4 regions of the Streptomyces sp. NPDC006487 genome follow, and region 4 is predicted to be linked to each of the others. Evidence: riboswitches for the same ligand, from Rfam matches in the RefSeq annotation. Region 4 holds a riboswitch; each other region holds the start of a gene.

Region 1 (4,659 bases), on a different contig from region 4:
GTCGAGCACCCGTTCCGCAGGGATCCGTACCGGTCCCAGGGCCAGCCCCGCCAGGGCCGACGCGGCCAGCGCGGCGGCGAGCAGGGCCAGTACGACCGGCGTACGGGTGAACGCACGGGCGGCCCGGAGCCTCACGCGGCGTCGGGGTGGAGCTGACCGCCCAGCGATTCGACGGCGTCGGCGACGCGTACGCCGAGCACGGCGGAGGACAGCGGCAGCACGACGAACCGCCGGTTCTTGATCGCCGGGACCTGGGCCAGTGCCGGGTCGTTCAACAGGCGCTGCTTCTTGGCTTCGACGGTGGTGCCGCCGTAGTCGTAGATGAGGACGACCTCGGGCTTCCGCTCGATGACCTTCTCCCACGACACGTCGCCGAAGGTGTCGGCGAGGTCGGCGAACACGTTCGTCCCGCCTGCCAGCGAGACGATCTCGTTGCCGATGCCGTTGCCGCCGGAGGTGAAGGCGGAGGCCTCGCCCGAGTCGTAGACGAAGACCGCGGGCTTGGCCTTGTCCTTCACGCGTGCGCTGACGGCTTCGATGCGGCGCTGTTCCTCCGCGATGAGCCGCTCGCCGCGCTCGGGCACGCCGAAGGTCCGTGCCACCTCGGTTATTTCGGTCCTGAGCTGATCGAGGCCGACCTTGCCCTGGGTGCAGTACTCCACGCTGAGGCGGGAGTTGATGCCGGACTTCGCGAGTCCCTCGCGATCGCGGCCCTGCGCCTTGTCGAACGCGCTGGAGTAGCCCCCGTACACGAAGTCGGGGTTGGCTCCGAGGAGGATCTCCTTGGCGGGGTATTCCTTCGCCAGCACCTTGATCTTGTCGTACGCGGGCCGGTAGGCGGGCAGTACGGAGTCGTCCAGGTAGGCCGTCCCGACCGTCTTCTCCTCCAGCCCGAGGGCCAGGAGGATCTCGGTGGCGTGCTGGTTCATGGCGACGGCTCGCTGCGGCGGCGCCTGATAGGTGCTGGTGACACCGCAGTTGGTGACCGTGTACGGGAAGCCGGGCGCGGCGCCCGCTCCCGCCTTCGCATCCTGTGCCGCGGGGGATCCCCCGCACGCGGCCAGCGGTATCAGGAGGGGGACGGGCAGGAACGCGCGCAGCAGCGCACGGGCGTACGAGGACATGGCGAAGCCTCTCCGGGGGATCCGCGTCCCCTGGTCGAACCGAAAGAGGCGGTGCGTCAGTGTCTGACTCCCGGGTCCCCGCACGGGGGTGTACCGGTCACAGTGGCGGGACCGCACCGGATTCGCACCGGTTTCCTGTCCTGCACCGCCTGGATAACCCGGCCCAGTGTGCCAGAAGGCCGGGGGGTCAGCGCTCCGGGCGCACCCCGTGGGCCCCCCGCACCGTCCGCGCCGTCAGGGAGGCGAGGGCCCGCAGCGCCTCCTCGGAGCGTGATCCCGGCTCTGCCGTGTAGAGGTAGAGGGTCTGGTCGGGGTCGTCCGGGAAGGTGGAAGAGGTGGGACCGCTCGGTGGCATCGAGCCGCAGCGCCCGGGCCACGGCGTCGAGGACCTCGTCGGACACGTGCCGGGTGCGGCCCTGCTCCAGCCGGGTGTAGTAGTCCACGCTGACCCCCGCGAGCTGCGCGACCTCCTCGCGCCGCAGCCCGGGCACGCGACGCCTTCCCGGATGTGCGGCGGCGCCCACTGCCTCGGGGCCGATCCGGGCACGGCGGGAACGCAGGAAGTCCCGCAGGTCGGACTGGGGCTCGCGCCCGGCGGTGGCGGTCATTCCCCCAGGCTAGGCCGTCTCGTTCGGATCCTGCCCGGCCCGCGCCGACCGGCTGTTCGGGGTGCCGTGTCACAGCCCGGTCACAGCGGCCCCGCGAGCACCGGGCCGGGGCGACCATGGCCCGATGCGCAGACACCACGTGATCATCGCCCTCACCGGCGCCGGACTGCTCGCCCTCACCGGGTGCGGCAGCGACTCCGACGCGCCGGCCCCCGGCAAGACCTCCGCCCCGGCCTCGACCGTGCCGAGCCCTGCCCAGAGCGGCAGGCCCAGCGCCGATCCGAGCGCGGTCCGCCCCGACAGCGGCCTCCCGCCGAGCCCCGCGCCCGCGCAGCGCGCCGCCTACCTGGCCGCGCTGAACACGATCGACCCCGAGATCGTCAACGGCAAGGACGACAAGGCCGTCTCGCGAGGCCTGGACCAGTGCCAGTCCATGAAGGGCGAGAAGGATCCGGCCAAGCGAGTGGCCGGGGCGAACCAGCGCTTCATCGGCCCCCACCACCCCGCCGGCTTCGGCCCCGTCAAGTCCGCCCTGATCGTCGCGGCCGTCCAGGCCAACCTCTGCCCGACCTACTGAGTCCCTCCGAGGGCGAAGGCGGGGGCGGGGCCCCGGCAGCCCGGCCACCGCCTCATGCCGTCTCGTCGCTCGCCGCGGCCAGACCGAGGAGTTCACCCTCGGACAGGCGCAGGCCGCCCGCGGCGACGTTCTCGGCGAGGTGCCCGAGATCGCCGGTGCCGGGGATGGCCAGTACGTGGGAGCCCTGGTGCAGGGTCCAGGCCAGCCGGATCTGGGCCGCGCTCACGCCGTGGGAGCGGGCGACGGAGCGGACTTCAGCGCTGTGGCCGTCGGTGGCGCCGGCGGTGCGACCGGTACCGGCGATCGAGTAGAACGGCACGAACGCGATGCCCTGCTCACCGCAGATGTCCAGGAGCTCCTTCTGCTCGGGGGCCGCGCCGATGCCGTACATGTTCTGGACGCAGACCACCGGCGCGATGCTCCGGGCCTCGGCGAGGTGGTGGCCGCGGACGTTGGACAGGCCCAGGTGCCGGATGAGCCCGGCCGCACGCAGATCGGCCAGTGCGCCAAAGCGTTCGGCGATCGAGTCGCTGCCGACGATGCGCAGGTTCACCACGTCGAGGTGGTCGCGGCCGAGCTGGCGCAGGTTCTCTTCGACCTGGCCGCGCAACTGCTCCGGGGTGGCGTGCGGCAGCCACTGGCCGGAGGGATCGCGGCCCGGTCCGACCTTGGTGGTGATGACCAGCTCGTGCGGGTAAGGGGCCAGCGCCCGGTTGACCAGCTCGTTGGCCGAGCGCGACGAGGAGAAGTAGAACGCGGCGGTGTCGATGTGGTTCACACCGAGCTCGACCGCGCGGCGCAGTACGGCGATCGCCTGGTCGCGGTCCCGTGGGACGGCCTCGGGCGCGAATGCCTCACCGTGCTGCGTCAGGCGCATCGTGCCGAAGCCCATCCGGTTGACCGTGAGGTCCCCGAGCGTCCACGTGCCGGATGCCGCCGCTGTGATCGTCTGTGAGGTCATGGCGCGATCATGTCCGCGCGCCGGGCCGGCCCGCCATTGATTAAGGCATGCCCGAATCCAACGCTTCTTCTTCGGTCTTGAAGGTCCGGAACCCGCGGCGGTGGTAGTTGGGCAGCGCGTTCGCATGGTCGGCCGAGGACGTGTGCAGCCATACCCGGCGCACGCCCGGCACCAGATTCCAGCCCTGCCGGATCGCGAGCGTCAGCGCATGGCCGCCGAGCCCCTTCCCGGTGAACTCCGGCAAGAGCCCGAAGGTCCTGATCTCGACGTCGGCGCCCGGGTGGAGGTCGTAACAGACCACACCGGCGGACTCGCCCTGCAAGGTCAGCAGCCGGCACGTCCGGTCCGGATGCTCGGCGAACCACGCCTGCCATTCCCGTGGTCCGCGACGGGCGCTGCGCCACTGGTACGGCGCGCCGATCCTGGCCATCAGGTCGGGAACCTTCGAGAGGTCGTCGCCGACGGCGACGAGTGCCAGTCCGGGGACCGGAGCGCCGGGAACGAGCTGACTCGGGTCGGTCATCTCGACATGGGTCACGATCTTCGTCACCCGGGGAAGGGTACGCCCCCAGGGCAAGAGAAAAGGGACCCCCGGAGTGTTCTCCGGGGGTCCCTTTTCCATGAATGATCCGGCCGAGAAGGACTTGGCCGAACGTGGCAGGGGTGGCAGGGCTCGAACCTACGACAACCGGTTTTGGAGACCGGTGCTCTACCAACTGAGCTACACCCCTTCGGTGAGACCAACCATGTCATGTCGCACGCCGAAGATCCACTCAATTCGGTGATCAACCGCGAGGAATTTCGTCACGGGTCCGGACTCCGGCGGATCCGAGCCGGTCGACCGCACGGCCCGTCTTCGCTGGTCAGGGCGACACCGAGGAGGGTCAGGCCGCCGCGGCCCGCCCCGGCCCGCATCCACTCCTTGAGACAACGACTATTGCGCCGTGGACAGTTGACCTCCGCGACACCCCGGGAAGGTGCCGATGGCTTCCTCCGCCCCCGGAAGCACCGGTTCCTCCCACCAGGGGAGGCGCCCGGCTACACCCTGGGGTGTATTTCTCCGGGACGCGCCCTCCTTCTTGCCCCCGCGGAGAACCGAGTCCCGTCCCGGCTGCGTGCTACCGGCGAACACGCCAGCGCGCACGCCGAATTGGGGGAAACGGGTGGCATCCAGGACAAGGGCGGGAACGGCGGCACTCACAGCCGCTGTGGCCGGAATGCTGATCATGGGGACGGCCGCGGCCGGCATCCAGCCGGCACTGGCCGCGAACTCCACCGCACAGGGCACGCACCAGGACACGCAGCAGACCCTGCACGAGGACACGAAAGGGAGTCCCGCCGGCGCGAGGCCGCCGGCGGACGCGACGGTGACGCTGATCACCGGTGACC
Region 2 (4,659 bases), on a different contig from region 4:
CCACGGGATACGCATGTGCGCGGACTCCGACCGGCTGCACCACTACGACACCGCCGCCCGGGTGCTCCACCTGTCGAACCGGCTCCGCCCGGGACAGCAGGCCTTCCGGATGGCCACCCAACTCGCCCTGGTCGAGTACGGGGACGAACTCGACCGGCTGGCCACCGAGGACTTCACGCCCGGTTCCCCCACGCACGCCCTGGCGCGGATCGGCATCGCGAACTACTTCGCTGCCGCCCTGATCCTCCCGTACGGCGCCTTCCACCGCGCCGCGGAGGCCTACCGCTACGACATCGAGCGGCTCACGGACCACTTCGGGATCGGGTACGAAACGGTCTGCCACCGCCTCAGCACCCTGCAACGCCCGAGGCTGCGCGGCGTCCCCTTCTCCTTCGTCCGGGTCGACCGGGCAGGGAACATGTCCAAGCGGCAGTCCGCCACCGGGTTCCACTTCTCCCGCGCGGGCGGTACCTGCCCGCTGTGGAACGTGTACGAGGCCTTCGCCGCGCCCGGCCGCATCCACGTCCAGGTCGCCGCCATGCCCGACGGACAGCGCTACCTGTGGACGGCCCGCGCCGTCACCCGGCACCGGGGCGGCTGGGGCGAGCCCGGCAAGACCTTCGCCATCGGGCTCGGCTGCGAGATCCGGCACGCCTCACGGCTCGTGTACGCGGATGGGCTGGACCTCGGCAACAGGTCGGCCGCGACTCCCATCGGCATGGGCTGCCGCCTGTGCGAACGCCTCGACTGCCCGCAGCGGGCCGTCCCGCCCCTGGGACGGGCCCTGGCCGTCGACGAGAACAGCAGCACCTTCGTCCCGTACCCCGTCGAGGGCGTTCCCGCCCCCGCCCGCGGCTGACCCGGGCCCGGCCGCTCACTGCATCCGGCGGGCCTCGGCCGCGGTGACGGGTTCACCCGCCCGCACTCCGTGCAGGACATGGGCGAGCACCTCGGCTCCGCGTACGACTCTCGGTCCGGGGCGGTTGAAGTAGGCGGGCCCGTCCAGCACCCAGACCTCACCGGCCCGCACGGCCGGGAGTTCCTGCCAGCCGGGGAGGGATGTCAGCAAGTCCCTCTCGGTGAGCGTGCGTTCGGGCGGGAAGCCGCAGGGCAGGACCAGCACCACGTCCGGGCGGGCCGCGCGGACGGCGTCCCAGGTCATCGGTTTGGTGTGCTCCCCCGGTACGGCGAGCAGCGGTTCGCCCCCGGCATGCGCGATCTGTTCGGGCACCCAGTGCCCGGCGGGCCACAGCGGGTCGAGCCACTCGATGGCCACGACCCGGGGCCTGGCCCGCCCTTCCGTCAGCCACCGCACCTCGTCGAGCCGGCCGCGCAGCTCGGTCCGCCTGCGCTCCGCCCGCCCTCGTACGCCCAGTAGCTCCCCCACGGTGACCAGGCAGTCGAGTACGCCATCGAGGGTGCGCGGCTCCAGGCTCAGCACGCGGGCACCACCGTCGAGCACGCGCACCGCGCGCGAGACCCCTCCATAGGAAACGGCGCAGACGTCGCACAGGTCCTGGGTGAGGACGAGGTCCGGCACGAGAGCGGCGAGCGCTGCCGTGTCCAGGGTGTAGAGCGAGGAACCGGAGTGGGCGGCGCCACCCACGGCCTCGGAGATCTCCCGGCTGCCGAGGTCCTCGGCGGCGAACTCGGCCCGGGTGACCACGGGTACCGAAGCGACCGCCTCGGGCGGCCAGTCGCACTCATGGGTACGTCCGACCAGGTCGGCGGCGAGTCCGAGTTCCGCCACGATGTCGGTGGCCGCCGGGAGCAGGGAGACGATGCGCATGCACCGACTGTAGGCGCGCGGGCGACGGTCTGGACTTACTAGGACGTCCAACTATATGTTCGTGCCCATAAGGTCCGCGGTGCAGGGAAGCCGGTGAGAAACCGGCACGGTCCCGCCACTGTGACCGGGGAGTGTGCTGCCATCCACACGCCACTGACGAGGTCTGTCGGGAAGGCGGGCGGCACGCGGGGATCCGGGAGTCAGGATACCGGCCGCGGATGTTCCGTGTTGTCCACGAGGATGGAGCAGACACGCATGGCACCGGTTTGTACCCACGACCCTGGTGATCCGGCGGAGCACGCGCACACCATTTCGGCGCGCTCGTAGTCCCACGACGTTCCTCGCGGCGCACCCTCACCGGGTCCGTCCGCGGCCCCGTCGTGCCATCCCCGGATCCAACCTGACGAGAGCAGGCATCCATGGTCCGCGAGCTCACCCATTTCATCGGCGGAAAGCACACCACCGGGACATCCGGCCTCTTCGCCGACGTGCACGACCCCAACACCGGTACGGTGCAGGCCCGCGTCCCGCTCGCCGGGCGCGCCGACACCGAGGCCGCCATCGCCAACGCCCGGGAGGCTCAGCAGGATTGGGCACAGTGGAACCCGCAACGCCGGGCCCGTGTCCTGCTGCGCTTCCTGCAGCTGGTGGAGGACGAGCGGGATTCCATCGCCCGGCTGCTGTCCGCAGAACACGGCAAGACCGTCGCCGACGCCCACGGTGATCTGCAACGCGGCCTGGAGGTGGTCGAGTTCGCCGCCGGGATCCCGCACCTGCTCAAGGGAGAGTTCACCGACAACGCGAGCACGGGCATCGACGTGCACTCGCTGCGCTCGCCCCTGGGCGTCGCCGCCGGGATCACCCCCTTCAACTTCCCCGCCATGATCCCCCTCTGGCAGGCCGCCCCCGCCCTGGCCTGCGGAAACTCCTTCATCCTGAAGCCCTCCGAGCGCGACCCGTCCGTACCGCTGCGGCTGGCCGAACTCTTCCTGGAGGCAGGCCTGCCGGCCGGCGTGCTCAATGTCGTCAACGGCGGCAAGGAAGCCGTCGACACCCTCCTCGAAGACCCTCGCGTCCAGGCCCTCGGCTTCGTCGGATCGACCCCGATCGCCGCGTACGTCTATGCCACCGCCGCCGCTCACGGCAAGCGCGCCCAGTGCTTCGGCGGGGCCAAGAACCACATGGTCGTGATGCCCGACGCCGACCTCGACCAGGCCGTCGACGCGCTGGTCGGTGCCGGTTACGGCTCGGCCGGGGAGCGCTGCATGGCCGTCTCCGTCGCCGTGCCCGTCGGCGAGGAGACTGCCGATGCACTGGTCTCGAAGTTGAAGGAGCGCATGGCCACGCTGCGCGTCGGCCGCTCCGACGACCCCGGGGCCGACTTCGGGCCCCTGGTCAGCCGCGACGCGCTGGACCGGGTGGACCGCTACGTCGGCATCGGAGCAACCGAGGGTGCCGAACTCCTCGTCGACGGGCGCGGGTTCACCCTGCCCGGGCACGAGAACGGCTACTTCGCCGGTCCCAGCCTCTTCGACCGCGTCACCCCGGGGATGCGGATCTACCGCGAGGAGATCTTCGGCCCGGTGCTGAGCGTCGTACGGGCCGCCGACTACGAGGAGGCGCTGCGCCTGCCCACGGAGCACCCGTACGGCAACGGCGTCGCGATCTTCACCCGGGACGGCGACACCGCCCGCGACTTCACCCGCCGGGTGGGCGTCGGCATGGTCGGCGTCAACGTGCCCATCCCCATCCCCGTCGCCTACCACACCTTCGGCGGCTGGAAGCGGTCCGGCTTCGGCGACCTGAACCAGCACGGTCCCGACTCCATCCGCTTCTACACCCGCACCAAGACCGTCACCTCGCGCTGGCCCTCCGGGGCCAAGGAGGGCGCGAACTTCACCATTCCGACGACGGGATGAGCACAGTGGCCACCCTGACCGAGGACCAGCTCGCCCTCGCCGAGGTCACCCTCGACTTCGCCCAGGAGCAGCTCGCTCCCCACGCCGTCCTGTGGGACCGGACCAAGCACTTCCCCGTCGACGTCCTGCGCAGGGCCGCCGGGCTGGGGCTCGGCGGGGTCTACGTCCGTGAGGAGTACGGCGGTTCGGGGCTCTGCCGGAGTGACGGGGTCCTCGTCTTCGAGACCCTCGCCACCGGCTGCCCGTCCATCGCCGGGTACCTGTCCATCCACAACATGGTCGCCTGGATGGTCGACCGCTACGGGAGCCAGGTCCAGCGAGAGCGCTGGCTTCCCGGGCTCTGCTCGGCGGCCACCCTGGGCAGCTACTGCCTGACCGAGCCGGGCGCCGGCTCCGACGCCGCCGCCCTGCGCACCCGCGCCGAGCGGGACGGCGACCACTACGTCCTGACCGGCGTCAAGCAGTTCGTCTCCGGCGCCGGAGCCGCGGGCGTCTACGTGGTCATGGCGCGGACGGGCGGGGCCGGCCCGGGCGGCATCTCGGCCTTCGTCGTCGAACGCGAGGACCCCGGCGTCTCGTTCGGCCCCAACGAGGCGAAGATGGGCTGGAACGCGCAGCCCACACGCCAGGTCGTCCTGGACGGTGCGAGGATCCCCGCCGATCGCCGCCTCGGCGACGAGGGCGACGGCTTCCGCATCGCCATGAACGGCCTCAACGGCGGGCGCCTCGGCATCGCCGCCTGCTCCCTCGGCGGCGCGCAGAGTGCCCTGGACCGCAGCCTTTCCCACCTCGCGGACCGCGAGGCCTTCGGCGGCCGGCTCCTGGACGCGCAGGCGCTCCAGTTCCGGCTCGCCGACATGGCCACGGAACTCGCCGCCGCCCGCGCCCTGCTCCGGCAGGCCGCGGAGGCCCTGGACACGGGCGATCCGCTGGCCCCGCGGCTGTGCGCGA
Region 3 (4,659 bases), on a different contig from region 4:
GGGGCCGCGGTGGCGGCGAGGGCCGTCACCGTCAGGCCCAGCGCGGTGGCGGTGCGGGCCGGGATCCGCAGTGCGCGGCCGCGGATCACGCCTCGTCCCCGGTGGTTTCGCGGCGGCGCTTGGCGGCGCGGGTGATGCCCCAGCCGCCGAGGGTCAGGAGCAGGGCCGCCGTGGCGAGGCCGCCGACCTGGGCGCCGGTTGCGGCGAGGCCCCCGCCGCCCGTGCCGGAGCCCGAGCCGCCCCCGCTTCCACCCGGGGTCACGATCGCGGGCGCGGAGGGGGAGGGGGACGGCCGGCCCGTGGTGCTGGGGACGGGCTGCGGGGTGGTGCCCTTCAGGTCTCGTGTCAGCAGACCGAAGGAGATGCCGGTGGCGCCGCCGACGGCCTGCGCGGAGGCGCGGACGTCGGAACCGGGCTGGCCGCCCTTGGCGATGGTGAAGCCGCCGTCGCCGTTCTGCTGCGAGACGAGGAACCTGCGGGCCTTGGCGATGCGGTCCGCGTACTTCGTGGCGTCCAGGGACATGCCCTGCACGGCGAGGGCCGCGGAGTTGACGGAGTTGCCGGAGGCGCCGGGGAAGCCGCCGTCGTCCTTCTGCTGGGTGGCCAGCCAGGCGACGGCCTTGTCGACGGCCGTCTGCGAGGCGGCGTCGGGGAGCAGGTCGAGGGCCATGGCTGCCATCGCGGTGGAGTCCACTTCGGCCTGGCTGGCCTCGCCGATCAGGCTGGGCCAGGCGCCCGAGGGGTCCTGGAGGCTCTTGAGGTAGGCGATCGGTTCGGCCGCGGCCGCCGTCTCGCCGGCGCGGACCTGGGCGATGACACCGAGGGACTGGGAGAAGACGGACGTGGCGTAGGCGTAGTTGCCCTTGGCCGCGCACTGCTTCGGGGCGTCGGTCTTGGCCGGGCAGGTGACCTGGGCGAGCGCGGCGAGCAGGTCCTGGCCGCCGAAGTCGCGTGGGTCGCGGCCCACGGCCTCGGCGAGGAGGGCCGTTTTGCCGAGCGAGCCTCCGCCGGCGTACTTGGTGCCGATCAGGGTCCAGTCGTTGATGCCGCGGCCCTTGCCGTCCTTGCCGCCCTTGTCCAGGAAATCGACGATGCCCCGCAGCGTGGTGTTGTCCTGGCCGGTGGCCGCGAGTGCGTAGGCGCCGTCGATGGTCAGCCCGTAGTCGGCGAAGCCGGTGCCCGCGCCGCTCTCGTAGTAGCGGCCCTGGATCAGACGGCTGTGGTCGGCGAGGTACGCCGAGCCCTTCTTCAGGTCCGGCCCGTCACCGGACGGAGGGGTGACGGGCGGGGTGACCGGGGGAGTGACGGGCGGGGTCACCGGGGGAGTGACCGGCGGGGTGGTCGGCGGATCGGTCTTCTTCGTGGTCAGCGCGACCAGGTCGCTCTTGGCACCCGCGATGGCGGCCGGCGTGGTGGCGAACAGCCGGGACTCGGTGTCGTCCTCTTCGAAGCCGAATCCGGCTCCCGGGAACTGGTGGTGGGAGAGCCAGGAGACGCCCGCGTCGGCGAAGGCCTCGTCACCGAGGGCGCGCAGGGCCTGGGCGGCCCAGGCGGTGGAGGCCGGGCTGCCGGTGGTCAGGTACGAGGCGGAGGGCCAAGCACCGGTCGCCAGTTGGGACTTCTTGAGGTGGCCGCGCGCCTTCTGCACGGTGGCGTCGTGGCCGCCGGCCCGCTTGAGGGCCAGCGTGATGAGCCCGGTGGCGTTCGCGTCGCTGTCGCACCATTCCCCGGAGCGGATGAGGATGGAGGTGAAACCGCCGTCCTCGCACTGGAGGCCGGTCAGCCGGTTCACGGCGTCGGCCGGGGGCGTCACGCCTCCGTTGAGCAGGGCGATGACGGCCATGGCCTGGGCGTCGGACTGGCCGGTGGTGCGGAAGTCGCCCTTGGTCAGGCAGCCTTCGATGCTCTCGCCGTCACCGATGTCGCGCGGGCAGACGTACGCGACGAGGTCGCCGAGCAGGTCGTGACCGCCGAAAGCGCGGGGATCCTTGCCGGTGGCCTCGGCGACGAGCGCGAGCCGGGCGGCGGCGGTGGCGTCGGGGATCCCGTCCTTGCCGGTGGGGTAGGCGTACGCGTCGGTCTGCGCGGGCGTGGCGAGGAAGTCGGCGGCCTTCCTGGCCACCGGGCTCTTCGGATCGCCGGCCGTCAGGGCGAACACGGCTTCGGTGGTGAGGAAGTGGTTCGGAGTCGTCGCGCCCTCGTCGACGACGCGTTCCCCGTCCGTCAGCTTCCCGGTGATCCAGCGGGTGGCCGCGGACACGTCGACCGACCCGGCGGGCACGGTGGGCGGGGCCGTGGGGACGGTCGGATCGGGGGTGGAACCGCCCCCGGCCCGTACGTCGTCGGGGGAGAAGGAGGGCTTGCCGGAGGTGCCGCCGATGTCCGTGCCGCCGTAGACCCAGGCGTCCACGTCGCCGGCCTTCGGGATGCGCGACATGGCGCCGAGCGAGCTGTAGGTCCAGCTCTTCTGACCGGGGGAGGCGGTCCAGTACGACCAGTAGGCGGTGGCCTGCGGGGTGAGGACGCAGTCCTCCTTATCCGGAGTGGGGTACTCCGTGCCCGTGTTGAAGGAACCGTTGCCTATCCGGCAGATGAACCCGTCACCGTCGTGGACGGTGCCCCTGGTCGTGAAGCCGCCGGTGTGCAGCAGCTCGTAGCCGGTGGTGGGGGTGGTGTCGCAGCCGCGCTCGACCTTGCCACCGAAGGGGCCGAAGTCCACGGCGACGATGGCACCGGTGGTGGCCGTGCACTGCTCGATCGGGTCGGCGTTCGCCGAGGTGGGGACCGTGAGGAAGGCCACTCCCGCACCGAGCGTCAGGAAGGACGCGGTCACGAGGGAGAGGAAGCGCCGCCTCGTCCCCGACTGCTGTTTCGCCTGCTGTTCGGTCCCCACCGCGGCCCTCGTCTCTGCCGGGCGGCTGCGTACGTGGCGATGCGCCCCCGCACGGCTCATGCGCCATGGGGAGGCTGCGACGACCACACCGCAGTCCGCGACGGCGTTCTTCGTACTGTGACCCAGCCCCAGGCATTCCGGCTCACCCGGGACGTCCCGGGCCTACGGTTGCGGGTCAGCGCCGGAATTCGACCGGCTTCCCCTGGTACTGAGCAGTTCTCAGCCGGAGTGCAACACGGATGCCGGTGATGCGTCAAGGTGGCGTGGGTCTCGGCGGACGGTCTCGAGAGCCCCGCGCCCGCCCGCCCTCCGGGTGGCTGGCGGACCCTTGATCACTCCGGTAGCGTCCTGGGCTGCCACGTGGGGGAATCCGGTGCGAAGCCGGAGCTGACGCGCAGCGGTATGGGACGGCGGGGGCCGTTCCGAGCCCGAATGCCCAGGCGGCGAAGCACTACAGGAAGCCGTACCACGCGTTCCGGACGGCGGCCCTCCGACCATGCCCCGGCCGTGCTCGTGTGCGGTGACGTGCGGGCGTGCGGCAGGAAGCGGCCGGCGTTCGCCGATTCCAGGAGCAGGCCATGTCCCGTCCCCGTACCTCCCGCCGCCTCGCGCTCGCGGTTCCCGCCGCGCTCGGCGCCTTCGCCCTCACCACGCTGCCCGCCTTCGCGACCTCCAGCCCGGCGCAGATGGCCACGTCCAAGACCAACGGCGTCGCCTACCTGAAGTCGCTCCAGGCGGCGGACGGTTCGTACGCCGGGTCCGGGCTGTCCAACGAGTGGGCGTTCAGCGCCTTCGCCGCCGCCGGTACGGCCGTCGTCGATGTCGCCCCCGGCGGCGACACGACGAAGAACGCCCGTACGGTCTACCGCAACCTGCTCTCCACGGCGGGCTGGCCGCAGGCTTCCCCCGTGGTCACCGACTACGAGCGCGGCACCCTGAACGCGTACGCCGCAGGCATCGACCCGGCGCGCGTCTCCGCCTCGCGCAACCTCGTCGCGAACGTCTACTCCTACTGGCAGACGGCCGAGGCCGGCTACTTCGGCCCGTCCGGAAACTTCAACGGCACCGTCTTCGCGGCCCTTTCGCTGCGCGGGGCCAAGACCCAGGGCGGCGCCCACCGCATCCCGCAGGCGCTCACCGACTCGATGGTCACCCGCATACGTGCCAACCAGCACGTGGACGGCGGCTGGACCTTCAACAAGGCCGAGGGCAACTCCACCGTCCTCAACTCCGCGAGCGACGTCGACATGACCGGCGCCGCGATGGCCGCCCTCTGCGTCTCCGGCGTGCCCAACACCGACGCGGACGTCGTGCAGGCCAAGAACTTCCTCAAGGGCAAGCTGGTCGCGACCACCGGCGCCTTCAACTCCATGTACGGCGTCAACACCAGCTCCAACGGCTGGGGCGTGGCGGGCCTGAACGCCTGTGGCATCAACGCGCAGACCGGGGACTTCCTCACCGCCAACGGCAAGACCCCGATCGACTTCCTGATCGCCAACCAGTACAACCCGGCGGGCGGCTTCAAGTACAAGCCCGCCGACACCTCGCCCTCCGCCTACGCCTCCATCGACGCGCTGCGCGCCGTTGCCGGCGGAGGCTTCACCACCACCCCGCCGGTGCCCGTCACCCCGGGTGCCTCGCAGTGGGTCGCCCAGTCCGCCTTCACGGCCGGCGCCGCCACCAAGCTGGCCCTGACCGTCGACGACGGCGCCGGTAACCTCAAGGTCTGCTCGGTGGCCTTCACGCCGACCGGTACGACCACCACG
Region 4 (4,659 bases):
GCGCCTCCGCCCGGAGGGCGGCCTGTGCTTCCTGGACGGGGATCGGGACCGCTCCGAACGACCCGTGGTTCAGATGGCCGACCGCCTCGGAGAGCCGGAACAGCTCCCGCCCGCCCGGGAATTCGGCGGGACGGCGCAGGGGCCCGCCGCGTGAGGCGGCCCCGGCCCGTCCGGCGGCGTCGGCGGGGCCGACTCGGTCGGTGCGGTCGGTCGGCTCTGCGGGCTGGGTCACGTGGGACCTCCGTGGGTGCGGCGCGGCTGTCGGCCCGATCATGCCCCGCCGCCCACCCGGAGCGACAGCCCCTTCCCCGGCCATCGCGCCCCGGGGCCGCCGGGCCATCGCGGCCGCCCGGGCCTCAGGCCGCCGGCGGGCGCACGGTCTGGCGGACCGTGGCCCCCGCGCCCAGCTCCGCGAGCCAGTCGTCCAGGTCGGCCATGGCGGGCGGGTCCAGGAGGTCCGGGTCCACCGTGGTGCGGAGCTGGTGGGGGACCTCCGAGGCGAGCAGCAGGCGCAGGCTCCGCTCGGCCGAGGCGGCCGCGTGGCCGATGCCGGTGACCCGTTCGTACCGGCCGGGCGGGGCCTTGACGTCGAAGCCGACCCAGTCCAGCAGGCCGGCGTCCAGCAGCCTGGCCAGGCGGCGGGGGAAGGCTCCCCCGGTGTGCAGGCCGACCTCCAGGCCCAGCGCACGGGCTTCCCGTACGGCCTGCGGCAGACCGCGCTGGAGCAGCGGTTCCCCGCCCGAGAAGACGATCCCGTCGAGCAGCCCCGTCCGGCGGGCGAGGTGGCCGAGCACCGCGTCCCAGGGGACGGCTGCGGGGGCCCGGGCGGGCAGCAGGCCGGGGTTGTGGCAGTAGCCGCACCGCCAGGGGCAGCCCTGGCAGAAGACGGTGGTGACCAGCCGGCCGGGCCAGTCGCAGGTGGACAGCCGGGACCAGCCTCCGATGCGGATGACCTCGTCCGGCTGCGCGGCGGGGATCACACCGCCGCCTTGAAGGGGACCCGCTCGGCGTGTTCGCCCTTCTTGCCGGTGTTGAAGGAGGAGACCGGGCGGTGGTAGCCCATGACCCGGGTCCACACCTCGCACACCGCCCCACAGGCGGGGCAGTGGGGCTGCTCCCCCGCCAGGTAGCCGTGGTCCGCGCAGACGGAGAAGGTCGGGGTGACCGTGAGGTACGGGAGCCGGAAGGTCTCCAGGGAGCGCCGGACCAGCTTGCGGCAGGCCTCCGCCGTCGGGATCCGCTCGGGGGTGTACAGGTGCAGGACGGTGCCGCCCGTGTACTTGCCCTGCAGCTCGTCCTGGCGCTCCAGCGCCTCGAAGGGGTCGTCGGTCCATCCGACGGGCAGCTGGGTGGAGTTGGTGTAGTACGGGTTGGCGTCGGTGCCGGCCTGGAGGATGCCGGGGAAGCGGGCCCGGTCCTCCTTCGCGAAGCGGTAGGTCGTGCCCTCGGCGGGGGTGGCCTCCAGGTTGTAGAGGTGGCCGGTGCTCTCCTGGAAGTCGACCATCCGGGCCCGCACCCGGTCCAGGAGGCGGACCGCGAGGGCGTGGCCCTCGGGCGCGGTGATGTCGTGCGCGCCCCCGCTGAAGTTGCGGACCATCTCGTTGACGCCGTTGACCCCGATGGTGGAGAAGTGGTTGCGCAGGGTGCCCAGGTACCGCTTGGTGTACGGGAAGAGGCCGCCGTCGATCAGGTCCTGGACGGTGATCCGCTTGATCTCGAGGCTGTCCCTGGCGAGCTCGCAGAGCCGGTCCACCTCGGCCAGCAGCCGCTCCTCGTCGCCCGCGCAAAGATGCCCGAGCCGGGCACAGTTGAGGGTGACCACGCCGAGCGAGCCGGTCTGTTCGGCGCTGCCGAAGAGGCCGTTGCCGCGTGCGAGCAGCTCGGTCAGGTCGAGCTGGAGCCGGCAGCACATGGAGCGGATCATGTTCGGTTCGAGCTCGGAGTTGATGAAGTTCTGGAAGTACGGGAGCCCGTACTTGGCGGTCATCGCGAAGAGCCGCTCGGCGTTCTCGCTCTCCCAGGGGAAGTCCCGGGTGATGTTGTAGGTCGGGATGGGGAAGGTGAACACCCGTCCGGTGGCGTCGCCTTCCGTCATCACCTCGATGTACGCCCGGTTGATCATGTCCATCTCGGCCTGGAGCTCGCCGTAGGTGAAACCGGTCTCCTCCCCCGCCACCACCGGGATCTGCTCGCGCAGGTCCTCGGGGCAGGTCCAGTCGAAGGTGAGGTTGGTGAAGGGGGTCTGGGTGCCCCAGCGCGAGGGCACGTTGAGGTTGTGCACGAGTTCCTGGACGCACTGCCTGACCTGGTCGTACGTCATCGCATCGAGGCGGACGTAGGGGGCGAGGTACGTGTCGAAGGAGGAGAAGGCCTGGGCGCCCGCCCATTCGTTCTGCAGGGTGCCGAGGAAGTTCACGATCTGGCCGACGGCCGAGGACAGGTGCCTGGGCGGGGCGGAGTCGATCTGTCCGGGGACTCCGTTGAAGCCTTCGGTCAGCAGGGTGCGCAGGGACCAGCCGGCGCAGTAACCGGAGAGCATGTCCAGGTCGTGGAGGTGGAGGTCGCCCTCGCGGTGGGCGCGGGCCACGGCGGCGGGATAGACCTGTTCCAGCCAGTAGTTCGCGGTGACCTTGCCTGCGGCATTGAGGATGAGCCCGCCGAGCGAATAGCCCTGGTTGGCGTTGGCGTTCACCCGCCAGTCCCGGCGGTCCAGGTATTCGGTCACGGTCTCCACGGCATCGACGACAGCAGTCACGGCAGCCCTCCCACGAGGCTCGGCACGGAAGAATGGCGGGCCTCTTCGAAAGCCCGTGCCGGCAGGTGTCGGACTCGTCCGCCGTGGCGGATTCACCGTTGCGGGGCAGTCCCGGATTCCCACCGGGTTCCCTGTTGCCTCGGTCGGGGAGGGGCCCCGCCGAACCGGCAAGACCAACACTACATATGGATGTGACGGCGGGGCACCACCACTACATATGGGGTGACGAAGGTCCCGCACCAAGGGACTTCAGCCCTGCGGAGAGCAGCGGAGAGCAACGGAGAGCAGCGCCGAGGCCCCCGGGCTCAGCTCCGGCCGCTGCTGGCGGCGTGGTACTGGAGGTCCTGCACCTCCACCGTGCGGTCCACCCGGTACCCCAGCTCCACCCGGGCCCCGGTCCTGCCGTCCCGCACCACGGCCGCCGAGCCGGTGCCCGGACCGAGGGGAAGCAGCTCGGAGTGGACCCCGGCCGGGGCCGCGTGCGCGTCCTCGGCCGCCCCCACGGCCGTACGGATGCTCGCGGGCCCGGTCAGGAAGCTCAGCACCTCCACCGTGTCGCGAGCCGCGGCGCTGCCGCCCCGCAGCGACATCACGAGGGACTGGCCGCCGCTCGGATCGGCGGCGGCGAACTGGGTGCGCGAGCTCAGGTACAGCGTGTCCCGGACGATCTTCGGCCAGCCGCCCGTCTTGAACCGGGTCAGGTAGTACGAGGAAAGGTCCAGGTAGGCATGGCCGTTGTGCAGGGAGGGCGCGAACTGGCTTCCCTCGCTGTAGTCGTTCCAGGTGGTGAGCTGGACCCAGTCGGCCCCGTCCTCGATGGCGCGGTTCCATGTGGTGCGCAGGGTCGCGGTGTTGCCCGCCTCGTCGTAGATGCCCTGGTTGGGACGGGCGTCCTGGACGGATACGGGCTGCATCCAGATCTTGCCCGCCGCGTGGGCGCGCCGCACGTCGCGCGTGGAGCTCTCCTGGCCGACGTAGCTGCGGCTGCCCCACTCGGAGAATCCGTAGCTGATCGACTCGAACTCGCCGCTGTGCGCGCCGAAGTCGAGGAAGAGCGGGACGAAGGCGGTGCGGATGCCGTGCCGGGACTTCAGGACGTCCATGACCCGGGTCCACCAGGCGGCGCTCTTCTCCTCCGCCTTGAACGGCGAGACGACCAGCCGTCCGTCGGGGAGCCGGTGGGCGGCCGGGGCCTTGCCGAGTTCCGCGAGGAGGTCGGCGAGCACGGCCGGGTCGTCGGTGCCCAGGGAGGTCATGTCCGGCATCAGCATGACCTTGAAGGCGGGGTCCACCGAACGGGCCGCCTCCATCAGGAGGTTGCAGCGTTCGAGGTTCTTCCCGGAGAGGGAGAGCAGGTCGAGGGTGAATCCGTCGATGCCGGCGGCGCGCGCGGTGCGGACCTCCTGCCGGAGGTTGGCGAGCTCCCAGTCCCCGGCCTTGGGCGGGACGGGCAGCGGCCGGTCGCGCAGCAGGCCGCCGTAGCGCTGGTGTTTGCCGTTCTCGCCGTCCGGCTTCAGGTAGTTGCGGGTGTAGTAGTCGGCGTCGGCGTTCGCGTTGTCCAGGGAGAGCGGGTACGGGGTGAAGTAGTGGGCGAAGACCAGCTTCTTGCCGGCGGCTCCGGAGCGCAGGGCGGCCGGCTGCGGCAGGTCGAAGGGCAGGGCTCCGGTGGGGCGCGCTCCGCCGTCCGTACCGGACCCCTGGGGCTTGGGGTCCGGGGCCGGCCCGCCCGGGCTCTGCGGGGCGGTGGTGCCCGGGCCGGTGGTGGCGGGGCCGGCGGTGGCGGGCGCGGAGCCGTAGCCGGACGCCCCGGACGGGGAGTCGGCCGGGCCGGGCCCCGAGCGGGCCCGTGCGTCCGAGACGGTACGGGGCTCCCAGGCGATGCCCGTCGCGGCGCAGACGCCCAC

What was found. A riboswitch is a leader RNA that binds a small molecule or an ion and turns the genes downstream of it on or off. The one in region 4 is predicted to bind cobalamin.
Region 1: linked by a shared signal. The riboswitch ahead of ACFYM0_RS11605 (ABC transporter substrate-binding protein) and the one ahead of ACFYM0_RS05770 (ribonucleoside triphosphate reductase) in region 4 are both predicted to bind cobalamin.
Region 2: linked by a shared signal. The riboswitch ahead of ACFYM0_RS11085 (CoA-acylating methylmalonate-semialdehyde dehydrogenase) and the one ahead of ACFYM0_RS05770 (ribonucleoside triphosphate reductase) in region 4 are both predicted to bind cobalamin.
Region 3: linked by a shared signal. The riboswitch ahead of ACFYM0_RS11115 (prenyltransferase/squalene oxidase repeat-containing protein) and the one ahead of ACFYM0_RS05770 (ribonucleoside triphosphate reductase) in region 4 are both predicted to bind cobalamin.

Annotation. Positions count from the first base shown of each region.
Region 1 covers NZ_JBIAHN010000006.1:82,021-86,679, forward strand. Annotated here, with positions in the region: gene ACFYM0_RS11600 (FecCD family ABC transporter permease) at 1-135, opposite strand, end outside; gene ACFYM0_RS11605 (ABC transporter substrate-binding protein) at 132-1,124, opposite strand; cobalamin riboswitch at 1,162-1,300, opposite strand; gene ACFYM0_RS11610 (hypothetical protein) at 1,312-1,479, opposite strand; partial or broken gene ACFYM0_RS11615 (helix-turn-helix domain-containing protein) at 1,433-1,732, opposite strand; gene ACFYM0_RS11620 (hypothetical protein) at 1,857-2,309, shown strand; gene ACFYM0_RS11625 (aldo/keto reductase) at 2,362-3,270, opposite strand; gene ACFYM0_RS11630 (GNAT family N-acetyltransferase) at 3,311-3,820, opposite strand; tRNA gene ACFYM0_RS11635 (tRNA-Trp) at 3,926-4,001, opposite strand; gene ACFYM0_RS11640 (S8 family serine peptidase) at 4,497-4,659, shown strand, end outside.
Region 2 covers NZ_JBIAHN010000005.1:388,677-393,335, forward strand. Annotated here, with positions in the region: gene ACFYM0_RS11075 (short-chain fatty acyl-CoA regulator family protein) at 1-859, shown strand, start outside; gene ACFYM0_RS11080 (cobalamin-binding protein) at 875-1,789, opposite strand; cobalamin riboswitch at 1,843-2,021, shown strand; gene ACFYM0_RS11085 (CoA-acylating methylmalonate-semialdehyde dehydrogenase) at 2,209-3,708, shown strand; gene ACFYM0_RS11090 (acyl-CoA dehydrogenase family protein) at 3,705-4,659, shown strand, end outside.
Region 3 covers NZ_JBIAHN010000005.1:396,584-401,242, reverse strand. Annotated here, with positions in the region: gene ACFYM0_RS11120 (hypothetical protein) at 1-86, opposite strand, end outside; gene ACFYM0_RS11115 (prenyltransferase/squalene oxidase repeat-containing protein) at 86-2,893, opposite strand; cobalamin riboswitch at 3,003-3,141, opposite strand; cobalamin riboswitch at 3,257-3,331, shown strand; gene ACFYM0_RS11110 (hypothetical protein) at 3,472-4,659, shown strand, end outside.
Region 4 covers NZ_JBIAHN010000003.1:129,670-134,328, forward strand. Annotated here, with positions in the region: gene ACFYM0_RS05760 (aminotransferase class V-fold PLP-dependent enzyme) at 1-232, opposite strand, end outside; gene ACFYM0_RS05765 (anaerobic ribonucleoside-triphosphate reductase activating protein) at 357-980, opposite strand; gene ACFYM0_RS05770 (ribonucleoside triphosphate reductase) at 977-2,755, opposite strand; cobalamin riboswitch at 2,798-2,939, opposite strand; gene ACFYM0_RS05775 (endo-1,3-alpha-glucanase family glycosylhydrolase) at 3,061-4,659, opposite strand, start outside.